One region of the Kitasatospora sp. NPDC050463 genome, then DNA from elsewhere that is predicted to be linked to it. Evidence: predicted binding sites of a transcription regulator. Region 1 holds the regulator's gene; the other holds the start of a gene.
What was found. The regulator HrcA, encoded in region 1, represses chaperone genes, less so after heat shock. The targets are predictions, from matches to a motif close to TTNGCACTCNGNNNNNCNGAGTGCNAA.
Positions count from the first base shown of each region.

Region 2: a site for HrcA is predicted at 2,203-2,229, ahead of AB0J08_RS00625 (FmdB family zinc ribbon protein). Genes of this name have one in related genera too.

Region 1 covers NZ_JBFAJO010000036.1:79,338-88,055, reverse strand. Annotated here, with positions in the region: gene AB0J08_RS22985 (PDZ domain-containing protein) at 1-2,348, opposite strand, end outside; gene AB0J08_RS22980 (16S rRNA (uracil(1498)-N(3))-methyltransferase) at 2,451-3,200, opposite strand; gene dnaJ (molecular chaperone DnaJ) at 3,289-4,428, opposite strand; gene hrcA (heat-inducible transcriptional repressor HrcA) at 4,505-5,539, opposite strand; gene htpX (zinc metalloprotease HtpX) at 5,801-6,730, shown strand; gene AB0J08_RS22960 (hypothetical protein) at 6,761-7,345, shown strand; gene AB0J08_RS22955 (DUF3097 domain-containing protein) at 7,389-8,222, shown strand; gene hemW (radical SAM family heme chaperone HemW) at 8,339-8,718, opposite strand, start outside.
Region 2 covers NZ_JBFAJO010000001.1:146,045-154,762, forward strand. Annotated here, with positions in the region: gene AB0J08_RS00615 (potassium/proton antiporter) at 1-315, shown strand, start outside; gene AB0J08_RS00620 (MFS transporter) at 743-2,008, shown strand; gene AB0J08_RS00625 (FmdB family zinc ribbon protein) at 2,241-2,561, shown strand; gene AB0J08_RS00630 (hypothetical protein) at 2,925-3,209, shown strand; gene mscL (large conductance mechanosensitive channel protein MscL) at 3,239-3,658, shown strand; gene AB0J08_RS00640 (hypothetical protein) at 3,671-3,940, opposite strand; gene AB0J08_RS00645 (sigma-70 family RNA polymerase sigma factor) at 4,125-5,096, opposite strand; gene AB0J08_RS00650 (phosphatase PAP2 family protein) at 5,600-6,418, shown strand; gene AB0J08_RS00655 (carbon-nitrogen hydrolase family protein) at 6,524-7,402, shown strand; tRNA gene AB0J08_RS00660 (tRNA-Arg) at 7,843-7,915, opposite strand; gene AB0J08_RS00665 (glycosyltransferase family 39 protein) at 8,265-8,718, shown strand, end outside.

The DNA of each region.
Region 1 (8,718 bases):
CGCCAGACGTCGCCGTCCTTCACCAGGTCGGCACCGAGCTTGCCCTGCCGGCGGGCGGCCTCGGTGTGCGTGCCGTAGGGCACCACGTAGGCGTGTGAGGTGCCCAGCTCGCCGTGCACCTCCCAGAGCAGGTCGACCAGGTCGTCGTGCGAGCCGAGGCGCTCCACCAGAGGCCGGTAGCGGTCCAGGACGGCGGCCCAGGGCAGGCCGCCGAGGTCGGGGCGCCAGAAGTTGTCGCGCATCAGGCGGCCGTTCTCGTCGTACATCTGCCGCCACTCGGCAGCCGGGTCGACGGTCACCCGCAGCCGGTCGAGATCGACGTCGATCTCGTCGTCCTCGCCGACCGCCTTGTGGTCGGCCGGGACGATCCGCAGCTCGCCCTCGTCCAGCACGGCGACCCGGGTGCCGTCGCCACTGACCTCGAACGCGTCCAGGCCGTCGACCAGTTGCTCGGCGCGGCGCTTGCGCAGGTCGAACCGCTCCAGCGCGGGACGCGCCTCGTCGTCCTCCAACGAGGCCGCGTCGTCGCCGAGTTCACCCGTGAGCGGGATCCTGGTCCAGAGCACGCCGTCCTTGGCGGCCGCCAGCTCACCGAACCGGCCGCCCTCGACCGGGAAGGGGACGATCCGGTCGGCGATCCCGTCCAGGTCGACCCGGGTGGCGGGCGGGGCGTCACCGGTGCCCTCCTCGCCGTCCGTCTTCTTGCCCTTGGGCTCGTCGTCCTCCCCGCCGGCCGGCCGCCCGGACCGCCGCGGCCCGAACGGCGAGGGCGTGTCGGCGGCCAGGGTGACCAGGTACGGGCGGCAGCCGTTCGGGAACGACAGGTCGAAGACGTGCGAGTCGTAGACCGGATCGAAGTTGCGGACCGAGAGGAAGGCCAGGTGGCGGCCGTCGGCGGTGAAGGCCGGCGAGGTGTCGATGAAGCGCGCCGGAGTGACCTCGCCGACCGTGCGGGTGGCCAGGTTGGCCAGCATGATCTGGCGCAGCGACCAGGCCCCGAAGCCGGGGCACGGCCGCGACCAGGCCAGCCAGGCGGAGTCCGGGCTGAACGCCAGCCCGCTGACCTCGCCGTCGGTACTGCGGTCCAGCTCGTGCACCGTCCCGTCGGCGAGCGTGACCAGCAGCACCCGGCCGTCGTGCGAGCCGACCGCCGCCTGCTTGCCGTCCGGCGAGACGGCCAGCGCGCGGACCCGGCCCAGCTGTCCGGCGGCCAGCCGGCGGCGCTCGTCGCCCAGCACGGCGGGGGCGTACTCGATGGCGTCGTCGCCCTCGGCGTCGGTCACCCAGAGCACGCCCTGCGCGCCGTCCTCGCCGGGCACCACCCGGGCCCGCCGGGCCCGCACGCCGGGTGTTTCCTCCAGCACCCGGGCCGGGCCCTCCCGGTGCGGCAGCCAGTGCACGCTGCCGCGCACCACGACCGCGCCGGCCCGGCCGGTGCGGTCGGGGACGGCGGTCTCCAGCCAGTGCGCGGCCGCCACCGGGCGGGGCCGCCGGCCGGCCCGGGGTCCGGAGGGCCGGACGTCCAGCCGGCGCGGCTCGGCGCCGTCGAGGTCGTCCAGCAGCCAGAGGTCGCCCGCCCGGTGCCAGATCACCCGGGTGCCGTCGGTGGTGGCGCCGCGGGCGTAGAAGCCCTCCTCGGAGGTGGTGTGGCGGCGCAGGCCGCTGCCGTCGGGGAGGCTGGAGTAGAGCTCGCCGACGCCCTCGTGGTCGGCCAGGAAGGCGATCCGGGTACCACCGGGCGTGTCGACCCAGAGCGGCGAGTCGATGTGCCCGTCCAGTTCCTCGTGGACGCGGCCGAACTCCCCGGCGCCGATCCAGAGCTTGCCGACCCGGCCGCCCCGGTAGCGCTTCCACCGCGCGGGCTCCGCGCCGGCCGCCGAGAGCAGCAGCACGCGGTCGCCGCCCGGCTCGTGGGCCAGCCCGCCGATCGGCCCGTACGGCAGCCGCTGCGGCTCACCGCCGTCCAGCGGCACGGCGTGCGCCCAGGTGCGGCGCAGGGTGGACTGCCCGGCGGAGGTGGTGGCGATCGGGCGGCCGTCGGCCGTCCAGCCCTGCAGCTGCGTCTGGTCGCTGCCCCAGTACGTCAGCCGGCGGGAGGGCCCGCCGTCCACCGGCGCGACGTGCACCTCGGGTGCGCCGTCGCGGGTCGATACGAAGGCGATGTGCCGCCCGTCCGGCGAGAAGCGCGGGCGGCGGACGGGGACGTGATCGGCCGTCAGTCGCCAGGGCCGGCCACCGTCCAGCGGGGCCAGCCAGACGTCGTTCTCCGCGACGAAGGTGATCAGGTCACCGCGCAGGTGCGGATGGCGCAGGTACGCGCCGCCAGGGGTGCTCGGGGATTCGCTCACAGCGGCACCCTACGCACCGGTCCGGGCGGCGCGCCCCGGGTTTCGCCGAGGCCGCCCCTACGGGGGACGAAAGGGCACCCGGCTCGCACGGCGAACGGGCGCTCAGCCCCATCGGCCGGTGCGGCCCAGCAGCAGGGCGCCGGCGGCCACCCCGGCGGTCGAGGTGCGCAGCACCGAGGGCCCGAGCCGGTACGGCCCGGCGCCGGCCTCGGCGAAGGCGGCCAGCTCCTCCGGGGAGACCCCGCCCTCGGGGCCGACCACCAGCACGATGTCCCCGCTGTCGGGCAGCGCGGCGCCGGCCAGCGGCTCGGCGCCCTCCTCGTGCAGCACCGCGGCGAGGGCGGCACGGGCCAGGACGGGCGCCAGCTGCCGGGTGGTCGCGAGCTCGCGGACCTCGGGGAAGCGCAGCCGGCGGGACTGCTTGCCCGCCTCGCGGGCGGTGGCCCGCCACTTGGCGAGCGCCTTGGCGCCGCGCTCGCCCTTCCACTGGGTGATGCAGCGGGAGGCGGCCCACGGGATCACCACGTCCACGCCGACCTCGGTCATGGTCTCCACCGCCAGCTCCCCGCGGTCGCCCTTGGGCAGCGCCTGGACGACGACGATCCGCGGCGCCGGCTCGGCCTCCCGGCGGACCGCGGCCACCGTCACCTCGACCGCGTCCTTGCCGTGGACGGCCGTGACCGTGCCGTCGACCCCGAGGCCGAGCCCGTCGGCCAGGGTCACCGCCTCGCCCGGCTCCAGCCGCTTCACGGCGGCGGCGTGCCGCCCCTCCGGGCCGTCCAGCCGGACCACCGCGCCGGGGGCGGCGGAGGCGAGCTGCGCGGTCTCGACGACGAACACGGGCGCGGTCATGGCGGTTCCTGGGAGTCGGGGGGGGACGGGCGGGGGAACGACGGCGCCCGGTGACCCGCCGGAGCGGGGTCACCGGGCGCCGGTGCGGTCAGCGGCCGTTGAAGGCGTCCTTCAGCCGGGAGAACAACCCCTGCTGGCCGGGCGCGAACTGGCCGGACGGCCGCTCCTCGCCGCGCAGCACCGCGAGGCGGCGCAGCAGGTCCTCCTGCTCGGGGTCGAGCTTGGAGGGCGTCTGCACCTCGACGTGCACTATCAAGTCGCCGCGGCCGCCGCCGCGCAGATGGGTGATGCCGCGGCCGTGCAGCGGGATCGACTGGCCGGACTGGGTGCCGGGCCGGATGTCGACCTCCTCCAGCCCGTCCAGGGTCTGCAGCGGCACCTGGGTGCCGAGCGAGGCGGCCGTCATCGGGATGGTGACCGTGCAGTGCAGGTCGTCGCCGCGGCGCTGGAAGGTCGCGTGGGTGGTCTCGGCGATCTCGACGTAGAGGTCGCCGGCGGGGCCGCCGCCGGGGCCGACCTCGCCCTCGCCGGCCAGCTGGATCCGGGTGCCGTTGTCGACACCGGCCGGGATCTTGACGGTCAGGGTGCGGCGGGCCCGCACGCGGCCGTCGCCGGCGCACTCCGGGCACGGGGTCGGCACGACGGTGCCGAAGCCCTGGCACTGCGGGCAGGGCCGGGAGGTCATGACCTGGCCCAGGAAGGACCGGGTGACCTGGGAGACCTCGCCCTTGCCGCGACACATGTCACAGGTCTGCGCGGAGGTGCCGGGAGCGGCCCCCTCGCCGCTGCAGGTGGTGCAGGTGACGGCCGTGTCGACCTGGAGTTCCTTGGTGGTGCCGAACGCGGCCTCCTCCAGGGTGATCTCCAGCCGGATCATGGCGTCCTGGCCGCGCCGGGTGCGCGAGCGCGGGCCGCGCTGACCGGAGGCCGCGCCGAAGAACGCGTCCATGATGTCGGAGAAGCCGAATCCGGCCGCGCCCGCGCCGAAGCCGCCCGCGCCGCCGCCGTTGGGCGAGAGGGGATCCCCGCCGAGGTCGTAGACCTGCCGCTTCTGCGGGTCGGAGAGGACCTCGTAGGCGGCGTTGATCTCCTTGAACCGCTCCTGCGTCTTCGGGTCCGGGTTGACGTCCGGGTGCAGTTCGCGCGCCAGGCGCCGGAACGCCTTCTTGATCTCGTCCTGCCCCGCATCCCGTCGGACGCCGAGTACCGCGTAGTAGTCCGTGGCCACCAAATGCTCCGCTTGTTCCGCCTGTAGAAGTGCTTGCGACTGGTACCGGTGTCACCCGTGCGACACCGGTCGTTCCCTACGACTCGGCCAGGATCTGGCCCACGTACCGTGCCACCGCTCGCACCGCCCCCATTGTGCCCGGATAGTCCATCCGGGTCGGACCGATCACACCCAGCTTGGCCACGCTCTCGTCGCCCGAACCGTAACCGACGGAGACGACCGAGGTGGAATTGAGCCCTTCGTACGCGTTCTCCCGACCGATCCGGACCGTCATCCCGGCGTCGGCGGTCTCGCCCAGCAGGCGGAGCAGGATGACCTGCTCCTCCAGTGCTTCCAGCACCGGCTGGATGGTGAGCGGGAAGTCGTGGCCGAAGCGGGTCAGGTTGGCCGTGCCGGCCAGCATGATCCGCTCCTCGTTCTGCTCGGCGAGCGCCTCGAAGAGCGTCGCCAGGACGACGGTGACCGCCGGCCGGTCCGCCGCCTCGAACATCGCCGGGAGCTCGTCCAGCAGCCCCGGCACCTCGGGCAGCCGCACACCGACGGCCCGTGCGTTGATCCTGGCACGCAGGTCCGCGAGGACCACCTCGCCGACCGTGCCCGGGCAGTCGACCATCCGCTGCTCGACCCGGCCGGTGTTGGTGATCAGGACCAGCATCACCTTCGCCGGAGCCAGCGCGACGAGCTCGATGTGACGCACCGTGGACCGGGAGAGCGAGGGGTACTGGACCACCGCGACCTGCCGGGTGAGCTGGGCGAGCAGCCGGACCGTACGGGCGACCACGTCGTCCAGGTCCACCGCGCCGTCCAGGAAGTGCCGGATGGCCCGCCGCTCGGGCGCGCTCATCGGCTTGACCTCGGCCAGCCGGTCGACGAACAGGCGGTACCCCTTGTCGGTGGGGATCCGTCCGGCGCTGGTGTGCGGCTGGTGGATGAAGCCGTCCTCCTCCAGCGCGGCCATGTCGTTGCGGACGGTGGCCGGGGAGACCCCGAGGTTGTGTCGTTCGACGAGGGCCTTGGAGCCGACCGGCTCCTCGGTGCCCACATAGTCCTGGACGATGGCGCGGAGCACGGCGAGCTTGCGTTCGTCGAGCTGTCGGACCTCACCGGCCATGGGGCACGCACCTCCCTCTTCGCACGTTGTCCGTGGTGACATTGTCCGTTCTGGCATGTTCCGGGCCGCTCTGGGCGGACCGCGGCTTTGGCACTCCGAACAGACGAGTGCCAGAACCGTACCTGCCAGTGTAAGGCCCGGGTCCGACGGCAGGAACGGCCCCGCCGGGGTGATCCTGCCCGCACTCCGCGGCACGCGGGTGATGCCGCGGGCCCGGCCGGGTGGCAGCATCGATAGCGAACGGCGAACGGAGGACCAGCGATGTCGACCTCGGGCCAGCACACCCGCTTCGCACCGGACCGCGGCCTGACCGGCCGGATGGTCGGGACGATGTTCGTGATCGGGCTGCTGTACGTCGGATTCACCGGCCTGTTGATCGCGCTGCTGCGCGGCGCCTGGCCACTGATCGTGCTGATCTCCGGCGGGCTGTTCGTGGCCCAGTTCTGGTTCAGCGACAAGATCACCGAGCGGGCGATGGGCGCCCACCGGGTGACCCCGGAGCAGTACCCCCAGCTGCACGGCACCGTCGACCGGCTCTGCGCGCTCGCCGACATGCCCAAACCGCGGGTGGCGGTCGCCGACAACGACATGCCGAACGCCTTCGCGACCGGCCGCAACCCGCAGAACGCGGTGGTCTGCGTCACCACCGGGCTGCTGCGGCGGCTGGAGCCCGAGGAACTGGAGGGCGTCCTGGCCCACGAACTGTCGCACGTCGCCCACCGGGACGTCGCGGTGATGACCGTCGCCGGGTTCCTCGGAGTGCTGGCCGGGGCGATGACCCGGATCGCGATGTACGGCGGTTTCATGGGCGGCGCCCGCAACAGCAACGACTCCAACGCCGCGATCGCCGCGCTGGTCATCCCGCTGGTGTCGGTCGTGGTGTACGCGATCAGCTTCCTGCTGACCCGGCTGCTCTCCCGCTACCGGGAGCTGGCGGCCGACCGGGCGGCCGCCCAGCTCACCGGCCGGCCCAGCGCGCTGGCCTCGGCACTGACCAAGGTGACCGGCCAGATCGCCGCGATCCCGACCAAGGACCTGCGCCAGGCGCAGGCGTACAACGCCTTCTACTTCGCCCCGGCGCTGAGCGCCCGGGACGCCGCCTCGCAGCTGTTCTCCACCCACCCGTCGCTGGAGAAGCGGCTGGAGCAGCTGGAGCAGCTGGCGAGGATCTCCACCCAGCTCGGCCGCTGAGCCGCCGCACGAACCCCGGAGGGGACCGCCGTGGGAATCCTGGACGCGCTGTTCGGCCGCACCAAGCCCGTCAGGCCCGATCTCGACCAGCTGTTCGGCGTGCCGTCGGCCGCGCTGACCCTGGAGGCGGCGGCCGGCTTCCGGCCGACCGGTGTCGGGTCGGTCTGCTTCGCCTCCGTCGAGGGCGGGGCGTTCGTCGAGGTCGAGCGGCAGGTCCGGGCCCTGCTGGACGCCGACACCGAGCGCGGCGGCGTCCCGGTGGAGGCCTCCAAGGACGCCTACGGGTACTCCTGGCTGCTCGCCCGGCACACGCCCGAGGAGCTGCCGGAGCTGGTCAACGACCTGCACGCGGTCAACAGCGAGCTGGAGGCGAACGGCTTCGGCCCGCAGCTGCTCTGCTCGCTGGTGGGCTTCCGCGGCGCCGAGGGGCAGCCGCTGGCGCTGGTCTACCTGTACAAACGCGGCACCTTCTACCCGTTCGCGCCGGTGCCGGGCGGTGGGGAGAAGCGCAACAGCCCGCTGGAGCTGCAGGTCAACGCCATGCTGGGGAACGACCTACGGCTGGAGAAGGACCTCACCCGCTGGTTCCCGGTCTGGGGCGCGCCGGGCCTGTGAGGGCCCTCGGCGCCGGCCGGTGCCGCTGCCTATAGTCGGCTGCATGCGCAGCCGCCAGTACGGACCGGACCTCACCCCGCCGTGGAAGAGGCAACAGCCCGCCCCCGAAGTACCCGCCGAGCGGGACCTCGTGGTCGAGGAGGCCGCGACCGGTTTCTGCGGGGCGGTGGTGCGCTGCGAGAAGACCGCCGAGGGGCTCACCGTCACCCTGGAGGACCGCTTCGGCAAGCACCGGGTCTTCCCGCTGGTCCCGCGCGGCTTCCTGCTCGACGGGAGGGCGGTCACCCTGGTCCGGCCCGCCGGCGCCGCACCGGCGCCCTCCCGGGCCCCGGGCCGGACGGCCTCCGGTTCGGTCGCCGTCCCCGGCGCCCGGGCCCGGGTCGCCCGGGAGTCGCGGATCTACGTCGAGGGACGGCACGACGCCGAGCTGGTCGAGCGGGTCTGGGGCGACGACCTGCGGATCGAGGGCGTGGTCGTCGAGTACCTGGAGGGCATCGACGACCTGCCGGCGATCGTCGCCGACTTCGCCCCCGGCCCCGGCCGCCGGCTCGGCGTCCTGGTCGACCACCTGCTCCCCGGCACCAAGGAGCACCGGATCGCCGCCCGGGTCACCGGCACGGCGGTGCTGGTCGCCGGCCACCCGTACATCGACGTCTGGCAGGCCGTGAAGCCCTCCTCCGTCGGCATCCCCGGCTGGCCGGACGTCCCGTACGGCGAGGTCTGGAAGGAGGGCGTCTGCCGCCGCCTCGGCTGGCCGGTGGACACCCCCGCCGCGTGGAAGCGGATCCTCGCCTCGGTCGACTCCTACAAGGACCTGGAACCCGCACTGCTGGCCAAGGTGGAGGAACTGATCGACTTCGTGACTCTGGCCGAGTGACTACGCGTACGTCCGGAACTCCGAGGTGTCCAGGACCAGGCCGAGCAGGTCCGGGTTCTCGAAGATCCCGGTAGTCGCACGCCCCCTCCGACGGCTGGCACCCACGGTGACGAAGGTCAGTCCACCAGGTCGCGCACGACCGCGTCGGCCAGCAGGCGGCCCTGGAGGGTGAGGGTGGCGCGGCCCCCGGCCCAGCCGGCGGGGTCGAGCAGGCCCTCGCCGAGGGCGCGCTCGGCGGCCTTCAGGCCGGCCCCGGCGAGGAGGGTGAGCGGGATGCCCTCGGCGAGGCGCAGTTCGAGCAGGATCCGCTCGACCCGGCGGTCCTCGTCGGTGAGCAGCTCGCGGCCCTGGGCCGGGGTGCGCCGCTCGGCCAGGGCGCGGGCGTAGCCGGCCGGGTGCTTGGCGTTCCACCAGCGGACGCCACCGACGTGGCTGTGCGCGCCGGGGCCGGCGCCCCACCAGTCGCCGCCGGTCCAGTAGAGCTCGTTGTGGCGGC
Region 2 (8,718 bases), on a different contig from region 1:
GGCTCGATGGGCCAGGACCTCGGCATCGAGTCCGCCCCCCTGGAGAAGCTGCACGGGCACCTGCTGTCGGTGGCCCTGTCGCCGACCTCCAGGATGTCCGGCGTGGAGATCGGCGAACTGCGGCTGCCCGCCGGCGCGGCGGTGACCCTGGTGGTCCGGGACGGGAGCAGCTTCGTCCCGGACAAGGCCACCGTGCTGCGCGGCGGGGACGAGCTGCTGGTCGTCACGACGGACGAGGTGAGCGAGGCCGCAGAGCGGCGGCTGCGGGCCGTGGACAAGGGCGGCAAGCTCGCAGGCTGGCTGTACGGCAGGTGACCACGGGCGCTTCACCCAGGTTCACCCGCCATCGGCGGGACAGATGGGGATGTCCTCTGTATTGTGGAGAAAGCGCGCCATCTACGCGCGTATACGCATGACGATTGAGACACCCCAGCATCTGTCTGAAGCAGAGTTGGCGCGACCGCTCGGCGGCCGCGGCCCTGATCTCGGCAACCACGCCGAGCCGGCCCGGTAACTACCCCGGTCGACGCGCGAGAGGACGACTCTCGGCGCCGTCGGGGCCACCCCATGCCCCTTCCGCGCTACCAGGCAGCAGGAAGGACCGACCGTGACGGCCCGCCGAACGGTCGACAACACCGCGGACACCCGCGCTGCCCTGGCCACGGCCACCCACCCCGACACCGGGCCGGGCACCGAGGCCGCCACCGACCGGGGCGCACCCGCCCGCGTCGGATACGGCGCACTGCTGCGCACCCCCGGGGCCTGGACGTTCCTCGCCCCCGCCTTCGCCGCGCGGCTCCCGTACGCGATGCTCAGCCTGGGCATCGTCCTGCTGGTCCTGGACACCCACGGCTCGTACGGCACGGCCGGCAGCGTCGCGGCGGTCTCGGCCGTCGCCCAGGCCTTCGTCGGGCCGCAGACCGGCCGGCTGGCCGACCGCTACGGCCAGGCCGCCGTACTCGTCCCGAGCGTGATCGTGCACGCGGTCTCGGTCGGCGCGCTGATCGCACTGGCCCTGGGCCACGCCCCGGTCTGGTCCCTCTTCCTCGCCGCCGCCCCGGCCGGCGCCAGCGTGCCGCAGGTCGGCGCGATGGTCCGCTCCCGCTGGGTCGCCAAGCTCACCACGGAGAGCACGGAGGCTCCCGCCGTCTCAGCCGCGAAGCTGAACACCGCGTTCGCCTTCGAGTCGGTGACGGACGAGTTCACCTTCGTGATCGGCCCGGTTCTCGCCGGCGTCATCGCCACCTCGCTCAACCCCTCCGCCGGGCTGATCGCCGAGGCCGCGCTGACCGTGGCCGGCGGGCTCGCCTTCGCCGCCCAGCGGCGCACCGCCCCGGCCAGGCACCCGCACCAGCCCGGCGTCCGCCGCGTCTCCGCGCTCGCCTCCCCCGGCGTCCGGCTGCTGGCCGGCGCGTTCCTGGGCGTCGGCACCGTCTTCGGCGCGATGCAGGTCTCGGTGACCGCCTTCACCGAGTCGGTCGGCCAGCCCGGGGCCAGCGGCACCGTGTACGGGATCTTCGCCGGCGGCTCGATGCTGGCCGGCGTGCTGTACGGCATGGTCGCCTGGCGGCGAGCCGCCCGGCACCGGATGCTCGCCAGCTACGCGCTGCTGGTCCTGGGCTGCTCGACGCTCTGGGCGATGCCCAACCTGGTCGCGCTGTCCGTCGCCGGGCTGGTCTGCGGTCTGGCCATCGCGCCGACGCTGATCACCGGCTACACCCTGGTCGAGACGCTGGTCGCGGCCGGCGCCAAGACCGAGGCCTTCACCTGGCTGACCGGTGCCATCGGGCTGGGCCTGGCGGCCGGGTCCACGGTGGCCGGGCGGCTGATCGACGGGCACGGGCCCTCGGCCGGGTTCCTGGTGCCGATGGCCGGTGCCGGACTGGGCCTGGTCGCGCTGGTCGCGCTGCGGCACCTGCTGGTGGCGCCGGGTACGCCGAGCACGGTGGTCGCGTCCGCCGGCGAGCGGGGTGCGGCGCCGCAACTGGTCGGGGCGGTCAAGGGCTGAGGCGCGGGGGCGCGGTGCCGGGTGGGTTCGGGTTCGGGTTCGGGTTCGGCTCGGTGCCGGGGGGCTGCTGGTCCGGCCAGTGCCCCGCCGGGGTGCGGGCCCGGGGCGGGAACGGACACTTCGGCGCGCCCCCGACTCATCTCACATTCGAGTCGCTGGACTGATCCAGCGGAATGCCGCATCATTGACCATCGTTAGCACTCATCAGGCGAGAGTGCCAGGAGGAAGACAAGTGCCCACGTACCAGTACCAGTGCACCGAGTGCGGCAACGGCCTGGAGGCGGTGCAGAAGTTCACCGACGAGGCGCTGACCACGTGCCCCAACTGCCAGGGACGACTCCGCAAGGTCTTCTCGGCCGTGGGTGTGGTCTTCAAGGGTTCCGGCTTCTACCGGACCGACAGCCGTTCGTCGTCCAGCAGCTCGGTGGGCACCGGTTCCTCGGCACCGGCCTCGGGCTCGGCCTCCTCGAGCTCGTCCTCGTCTGCGGCCTCGTCCTCGGGCGGCTCGGCCCCCGCGGCGAGCCCGGCTCCGGCGGCGAAGCCCGCCGGCTGAGTCCAGACTTCGGAAGGCCCGTGGGCCCGCGCCACCGCGCGGACCACGGGCCTTCCGCCTGCCCGGGCACGGGTGGGGCCCGGCGCTCGCGGCGGCCGGCGGCTGGCGACCTGCGACGGTCTGACCGCTTGGGGGCCGGCGCTGCTCGGGGTGCCTGCGCACCGCGGCGGGGCGTCCACCGGGTGCGGCCGTCAGCCGAGCGCAGGCCGATTGCCCCGTACGGGCGTACGAAGTTGTCCACAGGGCCGAGTTGTCCACAGGCCTGGGGAAAGGGCTTTCGCCGAACTCGCGAGCCGCCCAGAGTGTGCGTCGAAGAGCCGGACCGCTTCTCGGGCCGGCCCCCTGCGACCACCGGCGGTGCCCATGTCGACCACGAGCCTCCCCCTGCCGTTCCCGCTGCCGCTCCCCGCTCCGGCCGTCCCACCGCGGCAGGAGGTGCCCTCGTTCCCGCCGATCCGGCGTGGCGGCGGCCGCCTCCACCGGCTCCGTCGGGCCGTCCGGCACCGGGTCGCCGCGCCCGCCCTGCTCCTGCTCGTGCTGGCGGCCGTGCTGGCCTTCGGGCCCACGCGGGCGGGCCTGTCCCCGCCGGGCGCCGCGTCGGTGGGCCGGACGGGTTGTCAATCAGGCAGCATCGAAGATCACCCGTAACGGGACAACGACTTCGTCGTTCACGCGGCATGAAAGGCTTCAAGCAATTCCTGCTGCGTGGCAATGTGGTCGAACTCGCCGTCGCCGTCGTCATCGGCGCGGCCTTCACCGCCGTCATCAACGCCTTCGTCAAGGGCGTGATCAACCCGATCGTCGGCGCCTTCGGGGCCAAGGACCTCTCGTCCTACAGCTCCTGCCTCAAGGGCCCCTGCGAGGTGAGCGCGACCGGCGAGGTCACGACCGGCATCCTCATCCTGTGGGGCTCGGTGCTGAGCGCCCTCCTGCAGTTCGTGATCACCGCGGCCGTCGTCTACTTCTGCCTGATCTTGCCGATGACAAGGTACGCCGCCAGGCGCAAGAGCCTCGCCGAGATTCAGTCGGACGCCGAGGCCAAGGAGGTCCTCCTGCTCACCGAAATCCGCGACGCGCTGGTCGTGCAGCAGCGCTGAGCGCCGTCCCCGTCAGTCGCCGTGGTGCGGCGGGCGCTGGCTCAGGTACCAGTCCAGTCCCCGTACACCGCCCTCCCCCGCTCCCGGGCGCCCGCCCCAGCCCGCGTCGGTGTCGTCGCGGGACTGCTGGTCCAGCGGGTCCCGGAAGACCAGCCGGGCCTTCGCCGCCGCCTCGGTACCGCCCCTCGCTGCCTTGGCGTCGCCCGCCGTCGTCACGGCCTCCGCAGCGTCCGCCCTGTCCTGCCCATCCGTACTGTCCTGCCCGGGCTGCTGCTCGCTCACCGGCCCGCCTCCGTCTCGCACGTCGTCCACTCCTCAAGCCTAGAAGCTTCCCGCCCCGGTGCCGCCCGTCCACCCGGGAACGCGCCTGGGCCCCGGTGCGGAGAGTCCGCACTGGGGCCCGCGGCAGTGGCCGCCACCACCGTCACCGGCGACGCCGTGGTGATCGACCCACGGCCGGGAGGCGTCAGGCGGCCTCGAAGCCCGCGTGGTCGGCGATCCGCTTCAGCTCGGCCAACGCATGCTTCTCGATCTGGCGGATCCGCTCACGCGTCAGCCCGTGCTGCTTGCCGACCTCGGTGAGCGTCCGCTCGCGGCCGTCCTCCATCCCGTACCGCGACCGGATGATCGAGGCCGTCCGGTCGTCCAGGCGCCCGATCAGGCCGTCCAGCTCCTCGCGGCGGAGCATGACCATGACGGCGTCCTCCGGGGACGTCGCCCCGGTGTCCTCGACCAGGTCGCCGAACTGGGTCTCGCCCTCGTCGTCGACCGACATGTTGAGGCTCACCGGGTCACGCGCCCAGTCCAGCACGTCCTTGATCCGCGCCTCGGTGGTGTCCAGCTCGGCTGCGATCTCGGCCGGCTCGGGCTCGCGGCCCAGTTCCTTGGACTTCTCGCGCTGGACCCGCCGGATCCGGCCCAGCTCCTCGACCAGGTGGACGGGCAGCCGGATGGTGCGCGACTGGTCGGCGATGGACCGGGTGATCGCCTGCCGGATCCACCAGGTGGCATAGGTGGAGAACTTGAAGCCCTTGGCGTAGTCGAACTTCTCGACCGCACGCACCAGGCCGGCGTTGCCCTCCTGGATGAGGTCCAGCAGAGGGAGACCGCTGCGCGGGTAACGCCGAGCGACGGCGACCACGAGCCGGAGATTGGAGCGGATGAAGACGTCCTTGGCACGCTCGGCGTCCTCGGCTATCGCCTCCAGCTCCTCGCGCTTGACGCCCTTGGGGAGCTCCGCCTCGTCCAGCAGGTGCCGGGCGTACACGCCTGCCTCGATCCGCAGCGAGAGCTCGACCTCCTCGGCGGCATCGAGCAGGGGCGTCCTGGCGATCTCGTCGAGGTACATGCCGACCAGGTCACGGTCGGCCTCAAGGTTGGTCGGGCGGGCCGCGCGAGTCCGGTCGGCCCTGTCGCGAACGACGGCACGGGTGGCCATGCTTGCTCCCTTTGCTGGTATTGCCGAGCTCTGCCTGCCTGCCCCCGAGAGGGCAAGAATGCGGGCCCCGAGGGGCTCACACGTAACGATCCAACGAACAGATTCCGGACAACATTCCCAAGTCGCTCAGATTCTTCCAGCGATGCAGTATCCTGCCGGATTTCACCGCGATCCTGGACGGAGGGTGACCACTGCGGCACCACAGGTGTCGGCCGGGCGACCGATCCGGAGCGACCGCCGACACCGGGCGACACTTGAAGGGGGCCACGCCCGCCCTCGCGGAGCCGCCGGCCCACCTCTTTGCACACTCTTCACTCTTCTGAACCCGCCGACAGCCGCCCGCGTTCCCGAGTCGCCCGGCCCGATCGGCACCCCCCGGCCCACCCGCACGTCGAAGCCGCCCGCGCTCGCGCCCCGGCGCACGCAGGTTCTCCGCACAAAAGATGCCAAATCGCTATCGGCCCGGCGTCCGATCAGCACAACGCACTGGGAAGGTGTCAGCCATGTACCTGACCAACAGCTCGCCCTCCCTCACCCCGCGTAGTCGCCATCTGCTCCGGCACACGGCGCTCGCGGCGGGCTGTGCCGCGCTGTTCGCCGCCCTGGCCACCCTGGTGCAGACCGCCTGGTCTCCGCTCGCCGGCCTGGACCAGGGGTGGATCGACAGCATGCACAGCGACGCCCGGGGCCGAAGAGTCTGGGTCGCCTCGGTGCAGATGCTCTCCGACATCGGCGGCACGATCACCATGCGTGCGCTGCTCGGCGTGGCCGCGGTCTGGCTCTGGCTGATCGGAGCACGGGTGCTGGCCTGCTGGACAGCGGCACAGACCCTGGTCGGCTGGGGCCTCCTGTGGGCACTGAAGCTCTCCTTCGACCGCCCGCGGCCGCACTTCACCGACCCGGTCGCGCACGCCGGCGGCCCGGCCTTCCCCTCCGGACACGCGATGGCCTCCGCGATCACCTGCGCCGTCCTGGTCGGGCTGGTCTGGCACCGGACCTCACGCGGCGGACGGATCGCCGCCTGTTCGGTCGCCGCGCTGACGGTGCTGACGGTCGGCTGGACCAGGATCGCCCTCGGTGTCCACTGGCCGAGCGACGTACTGGGCGGCTGGCTGGCCGCCGGGGTCGTCCTGGGTGCGGTCACCGTCGCCGTCGAACTGCGCCGGCCCGGCGCGCTGGCCCGGGACATCCGACGGGTCAACTGGCGGACCAGGCCGAGGGTCCAGCGCGTCCTGGCCTCCCCGGTCGTCCCGGTCACCGCGGCACTGTACGACCCGGCCTTCGAAGAGGCCGGCGACCGCCCGGACGACGCGGTCCACTGACGCGAGACGCCGAGAGGGCCGGCCGGAGCACCTCGACGCCCGGGAGGGCCAAAACCGCGGCCCCGGCCCCTTCAGGTCCACCAGGCACCCCCTAGCCTGGCCGCCATGCCGCTTCCTTCGACGCCCGACCGCCCCGCCGCCTCTCCCGACCACCCGGACCGACCGCTGAGGATCGCCGCGGCCCAGGCCCAGGCCGTGGCCGGGGACATCCCCGCCAACGTCGCGACCGTCGCCGAACTGATCCGCGAGGCCGCCTCGGCCGGGGCCCGCCTGGTGCTCTTCGCCGAGAAGTTCCTGTCCGGCTACGAACCCGAGCTGATCCGGACCGACCCCCTCAAGTACGCCGTCCAGCCCGGCGATCCCCGGCTCGGGCCGATCGCCGACGCCTGCCGGGAGAGCGGCACCGCCGCCGTCGTCGGCGCGGCCGTGCGGGACGCCGACGGCGAACTTCGGATCTCCGCCCTGGTCTTCGGCCCGGACGGCACCGTCGTCACCCGGTACGACAAGCAGTACCTCTTCAAGAGCGAACGGGACACCTACCGTCCCGGCGACACCGGTTGCACCCTTCAACTCGACGGCTGGCGGCTCGGCCTGGGCATCTGCTACGACTCCGGCTTCCCCGAGCACGCCCGCGCGGCCGCCCTCGACGGCTGCCACGCCTACCTGGTCGGCGCCCTGTTCAGCGTGGGCCACGGCCACCACGAGTCGCGCACCTGGTTCCCGGCCCGCGCGCTCGACAACACCGTCTACACGGTGCTGGCCAACCACATCGGCGCCACCGGGAACTGGCAGACCTGCGGCGCCAGCGCCGTCTGGTCCCCCGACGGCCGCCTCCTGGCCGAGGCCGGCCCGGACCGGCGCGAACTGGTCGTCGTCGACCTCGACCCCGAGGTGCTGCGCGCGACCCGCAAGGCCGAGAGCCTGCTCGCCGACCTCGCCATCCGGCCGCCCACCACCTCACGCGGCCGACACGCCCTCGGTTGAGCACACCCCAGGTCGGGGGCGACCGACCGTGCGCCCCCGACCACGGGAACTCCCGACCACGGCGGCCCGCCACGCCGCCCGCGCGCGCCGGGTCGGCCGCGATCACCGACGTGCTGCGGCCGCCGACCTCCACAGGGGCCGAGCGGACGGGGTCGCTCCTCGGTCAACCCGGCCCGACCGGCCGTGACGTGCCGTCAGGAGCATGATCGAGCAGAGGGCGGACAGCAGGTCGCCCCCATCGGCGGGATGCGGCTTCACGCGGTCGCGGCCTTTGCCGGCCTCAGGTCCGATCACGGGGGGCCGCAGCGGCCCCCGCACGAGAGCCCGCGACGACGGCCGACGCACCGGGAACCGCGCCCCGGCCGCCCGGTGGAGTGCGCGGCAACGCCGCAGGCCCTCCACCCGGATGGATGGAGGGCCTGCGGGCTGCGCGTTCGTTGTGCCCCAGGCAGGATTCGAACCTGCGACACCGGCTTTAGGAGAGCCGTGCTCTATCCCCTGAGCTACTGAGGCGGGGTCGTTCGCGGTCGGGCGGCGCGCGTGGTGCGAGGAGCACCGGCCGACCGCTGACAGCCTAGCGGATCGGGACGTGGCCACGCCGGGTCGGGCCGTGGGTCGGGTGGAGCCGTCGACCGGGACGGGGCCGGCGGTGGCGCGGCCGCGAGCCGTGGGGAGTCCGCGTGCGAATGGTGCACGAGTAGGTGGGATCATGGGAAGGATGCCGATGGTGCCCGGCGACGGGGCGTCACATCCTGCTCCAGTAGCCTGGAGCGAACCGGCGTTCCGGCGTGGCGCGTTGGCATCCGCGCCGGCCCCGGCACGCCTGCAACAACGCATCACCGCAAGGACGAGGCGCTTCACCATGACATCAGCCGGCCGGCGGCACCCGGCCTTCCGGGCCCTGGGACAGGTGTGGCTCTGGCCGGCGCTGGCGATGCTCTGCGTCGGCGGCTACCGGCTCGGAACGCCCGAGCTGTGGCGGGACGAGGTGGCGACCTGGACGGTGGCCACCCGCTCGCTCGGCGATCTGCTCGGATTGCTCGGCCACATCGACGCCAGCAACGGCGCGTACTACCTGCTGATGCACGTCTGGACCTCGGTGTTCGGCGATTCCGCGATCGCGCTGCGACTGCCCTCCGTGCTGGCGATGGCCGGCGCGGCCGCGTTCGTGGCGCTCACCGCGCAGCGGTTGTTCGGCGGCCGGGTGGCGGCGGTCGGCGGCGGGCTGCTGTTCACCGCGGTGCCGCTGGTCTCGCGGTACGCGCAGGAGGCCCGCTCGTACGCCCTGGTGACCTGCGCGGTCGCGGCGGCCACCT